2 regions of the Neobacillus sp. NRS-1170 genome follow, and region 2 is predicted to be linked to the other one. Evidence: a T-box and tRNA genes for the amino acid it is inferred to sense, from the RefSeq annotation. Region 2 holds a T-box; the other holds one or more tRNA genes.
What was found. A T-box is a leader RNA that pairs with one kind of tRNA and senses whether it is charged. The one in region 2 lies ahead of pheS (phenylalanine--tRNA ligase subunit alpha), so its partner is inferred to be a tRNA-Phe.

Region 1 (2,393 bases), on a different contig from region 2:
GATGCGCTGGATGAAGGTAAGCGTGTGTTATTTGAAGGTGCTCAGGGTGTTATGCTGGATATCGACCAAGGTACCTATCCATTCGTAACCTCCTCAAACCCAGTGGCTGGAGGCGTAACGATTGGATCTGGTGTGGGTCCTTCTAAAATTACTCATGTTGTCGGCGTTTGTAAAGCCTACACTTCCCGTGTTGGAGATGGGCCATTCCCGACTGAGTTAAATAATGAAATTGGAAATCGCATTCGTGAAGTTGGCCGTGAATATGGTACGACAACAGGACGCCCTCGCCGTGTCGGCTGGTTTGATAGCGTTGTTGTCCGTCATGCGCGCCGTGTCAGCGGTTTAACCGATTTGTCTTTGAATTCTATAGATGTGTTAACTGGCATTGAGACATTAAAAATTTGTACTTCGTATCGTTATAAGGATGAGGTAATTACCGAGTATCCAGCAAATTTAAAGGTTTTATCGCAATGTGAACCGATTTACGAAGAGCTGCCAGGCTGGACGGAAGATATTACTGGTGTTAAATCATTAGATGAACTTCCTGTAAATGCCCGCCACTATGTGGAGCGTGTAACACAGCTGACTGGTATTCCGTTATCGACGTTCTCAGTCGGTCCAGATCGTACTCAAACAAATGTTGTTCGCAGTCCTTGGAGACAGATCTAACTTTGTGTGGAAAGCCCGCTGTTTGGCGGGCTTTTGTTTTTATTTTTGAGAAACAAATATTTTTTTGAAAAAGTATTGCATAATTTATGATATCTTGGTATTATAAAAAGCGTCGTCACAAACGAGACAAATAGTACGAGCCATTAGCTCAGTCGGTAGAGCACGATCGAATAAGCTTCTTGGAAACAGCATCAGGGCACACGCCGAGCTGCTGCTTGCATAAGCATACTGAGGCGGGGGCATCTGACGACGAAATAAAAGATTAGTGAATCATTTAAGTACGAGCCATTAGCTCAGTCGGTAGAGCATCTGACTTTTAATCAGAGGGTCGAAGGTTCGAGTCCTTCATGGCTCACCAAAGTTTTTTGCATTAGCAAAATAACTTTCAATATGTATGGCCCCTTGGTCAAGCGGTTAAGACACCGCCCTTTCACGGCGGTAACACGGGTTCGAATCCCGTAGGGGTCATCGGCATTTGGCGGTCGGCAAAAGGCTGGCAAGGACGGTCTCCTTGCTGACTGCCATTAATATAATTTGGTCTGGTAGTTCAGTTGGTTAGAATGCCTGCCTGTCACGCAGGAGGTCGCGGGTTCGAGTCCCGTCCAGACCGCCACTATTTGCTCAGTAGCTCAGTTGGTAGAGCACGATCGAATAAGCTACTTTGAATATGCATCAGCGTACCCATCGAGCTGCTGCTTGAATAAGCTTTCTGAGATGGGGACGAAGGTCTGACCACTTTCAAAGTTTAGGACACAATATTAATTATGGCTCAGTAGCTCAGTCGGTAGAGCAAAGGACTGAAAATCCTTGTGTCGGCGGTTCGATTCCGTCCTGAGCCATCCCAAAGAGAAGCTTGCAAACGCGCAAGCTTCTTTTTTTACCCTTAAAACACTTCCATTGTAATAATAGTGCAATATTCCCCCCCGTTTTTTACAAATCGCCGTTACTAAGTTCGTCCCGTTGTAAAACAAACGCCATCCTACTATGGTACTATTAAAACCTTTGATTTACTAGGAATTCCTCCCTACTATATTAAAAATTCACAAAAGAAATTCGTGAAAATTGACTATGATATTTCACGTAAATGTCGGAAAATGTCAACTGTTATACATTTTTGTTACATTATTGAGACTATTAATCTATTAACAAAAAATTATGGTAAAGTTAAGAAGGTCTAAAATTCTGGAAAATTCATTACTAGATTAATAGGGTTTTACCGTGATTTAGGAGGAAAAAAATGTTTTTGTTGAATACAATTTCCAAAACAAAAAAGTTAATCATAAAGACAACAATTATTACTACATTAGCAGCCTCTGTCGTGGCTTTAAGCAATGGGCCTATTGCATTAGCGACATCATCTCCACTGACAACCGATTATCATGTATATCTCAATGGTACATACATTGGAAACGTCACCGATAAAGCTGTAGTAGACAGAGTAATCAATGACAAAGTCGACGAATTTAAAAAATCTAATAAAGATCTTAATTTTGGTTCCCAGGTTGAATATATACCAGAACAGGTTTTCAATTCATCTGCCAATGATCTTGAGACCATCCAAAATCTCAAAAACACATTCCAGCTTCAAGCAGAAGCAGCAGCGATTGTCATCGACGGAAAGCCAGCGGTTTACGTTGCGGATAAAAATACTGCCGAAGAAGTCATTAAAGACTTAAAACTGAAATATGTTTCTGAAAATCAACTAGAGGAACTTGAGGCTAGAA
Region 2 (2,393 bases):
AGAGAGCATCTCTTTTTTCTCTTCTTCTGATGAATTTTTCCAAATAACTTCAAACAAAACTCCCAATCCTGGAAGCATTTTTTCTTCGCCATTTTGAATGGCATCTACGATTGTATCTTCTAACTCTGCTTGGGAATTACCAGAAACATTGTGAATAACAGCATTTCGTAAATTTAAGTTCATAACTGCACACTCCTTTTTAATCCTGAATTACTTTCTTAGCATTACTATAATTTGGTTTTATTATGTATCTTAATTAGGCTATAATGAGAAAATCAATAAAGTAAGGAGAACCAGTTTTGAAACACATTGAATCTGTCAATAATCCTAAGGTAAAACAATGGAAAAAGCTATTAACAAAAAAAGAACGTGATAAGTCTGGGACATTTATAGTTGAAGGCTTTCATTTGGTTGAGGAAGCTTTGAAGCAAGGTGAACAGGTTTTAGAATTAATTATCTCTGATAAAATAGGCCTGCCTCCGCGCTGGGACACAGGCAGTACACCAGTAACCCTTGTTACTGATGAAATCTCAAATTCGCTGTCGGAGACGGAAGCACCCCAGGGGATTTATGCAGTCTGCCGCCTGCAGGATCAAGGAGCTTTAGATGCAAAAACTTACCTGCTCATTGATGCCGTTCAAGATCCGGGCAATCTCGGCACCATGATTCGTACTGCCGATGCGGCAGGAATTGATGCGGTAATCGTCGGCCGCGGCTGTGTCGATATTTTTAATTCAAAAGTTTTAAGGTCTGCACAGGGTAGCCATTTTCACCTGCCAATCATCAGAGGGGACCTGCATGAATGGACCAACAAGCTTAAAGAAAAAAATATTCCTGTTTACGGGACAGCACTTGAAGGTGCTTCTGCATATACTGATACTTCAACTGGAGAATCCTTTGCCCTAATAGTTGGAAATGAAGGCAGCGGTGTGAACAAGGAGCTTCTCCAAAAAACCACAGCGAACCTTTATATACCGATTTTCGGAAAAAGCGAATCACTAAACGTGGCCGTTGCCACCGGTATTCTTTTATACTATTTGAAAAAATAACTGAAAACTTGTTTGAAACGGTTGAATTTTAGTATATAATATTTAACAATGTTGATAATTTTAAAGACAATGACGGAGAAAAGTATCTTGCCTGATGTCCATTTAGGGAGAAAGTGCCGCGACTGAAAGCACTTTTATGGAAAAGACAAGAGAAGTTCACCTCCCGAGTCGGCATCGGGACCATTTCAGTAACGAAATGTAAAGATGCATCGGCATATGCCGTTATCCGAATGAAGCGAACACTAGTGTGTTTTACATATGGTGTTTACAAGGGTGGTACCGCGAATTCTAAACCTCGTCCCTTTCCAGGGATGGGGTTTTTTTATTTTTCAAAAAAGCTCATTCGACCCATTATCATAAAGAATTTAAGGAGGAATCTACATGCAAGAACGTTTAAAGGAATTGCAGGAAGAGGCTATTCAGAAAATTGAACAGTCTGCAAACTTAAGAGAATTGAATGACATCCGCGTTGCTTATTTAGGCAAAAAAGGGCCAATTACTGAAGTGCTGCGCGGCATGGGCAAACTTTCAGCAGAGGAGCGCCCGGTTATGGGAGCACTAGCTAATGAAGTTCGCGAAGCAATCGCTGTTAAAATCGAAGCAAAACAAAAGGGCTTAGAAGAAGCGGCTGTCTTAGAAAAATTAGCATCTGAAAGCATTGATGTAACCCTGCCAGGACGTCCAGTAAAGGTTGGGAACCACCACCCGCTCACTAGAATTATTGAAGAAATTGAAGATTTATTTATAGGAATGGGCTACCAGGTAGCGGAAGGTCCTGAGGTTGAGCAGGATTATTATAACTTCGAAGCTCTGAATTTACCGAAAGGCCACCCAGCCCGAGATATGCAGGATTCCTTCTATATTACTGAAGAAATCTTACTTCGCACCCATACATCTCCGGTTCAAGCACGAACAATGGAAAAGCATCAAGGCAAAGGGCCAATCAAAATCATTTGTCCTGGTAAAGTGTATCGCCGTGATAATGATGATGCGACACACTCCCACCAATTCATGCAAATTGAAGGTCTGGTTGTCGGCGAAAACATTCGCATGAGTGACCTTAAAGGAACATTAGAAGTATTCGCGAAAAAAATGTTTGGTGAAGACCGCGAAATCCGCTTACGACCTAGCTTCTTCCCATTCACAGAGCCATCTGTCGAAATGGATATTTCTTGTAAAATTTGCGGTGGCAGCGGCTGTAATGTTTGTAAGCAAACAGGCTGGATCGAAATTCTTGGTGCCGGTATGGTTCATCCAAACGTACTTGAAATGGCAGGCTACGATTCAAAAAAATACACTGGCTTCGCTTTTGGAATGGGACCAGAGCGGATTGCGATGCTGAAA

Region 1: it has a tRNA-Phe gene. The T-box ahead of pheS (phenylalanine--tRNA ligase subunit alpha) is inferred to sense a tRNA for this amino acid. The anticodon was not compared.

What each region holds. Positions count from the first base shown of each region.
Region 1 is NZ_JBITPF010000021.1:141,078-143,470, reverse strand. Features, by position in the region: gene ACIFOT_RS09080 (adenylosuccinate synthase) at 1-669, shown strand, start outside; tRNA gene ACIFOT_RS09075 (tRNA-Lys) at 952-1,027, shown strand; tRNA gene ACIFOT_RS09070 (tRNA-Glu) at 1,066-1,137, shown strand; tRNA gene ACIFOT_RS09065 (tRNA-Asp) at 1,206-1,282, shown strand; tRNA gene ACIFOT_RS09060 (tRNA-Phe) at 1,436-1,508, shown strand; gene ACIFOT_RS09055 (peptidoglycan DD-metalloendopeptidase family protein) at 1,907-2,393, shown strand, end outside.
Region 2 is NZ_JBITPF010000039.1:80,337-82,729, reverse strand. Features, by position in the region: gene sspI (small acid-soluble spore protein SspI) at 1-183, opposite strand, end outside; gene ACIFOT_RS18065 (TrmH family RNA methyltransferase) at 300-1,049, shown strand; T-box leader at 1,110-1,355, shown strand; gene pheS (phenylalanine--tRNA ligase subunit alpha) at 1,431-2,393, shown strand, end outside.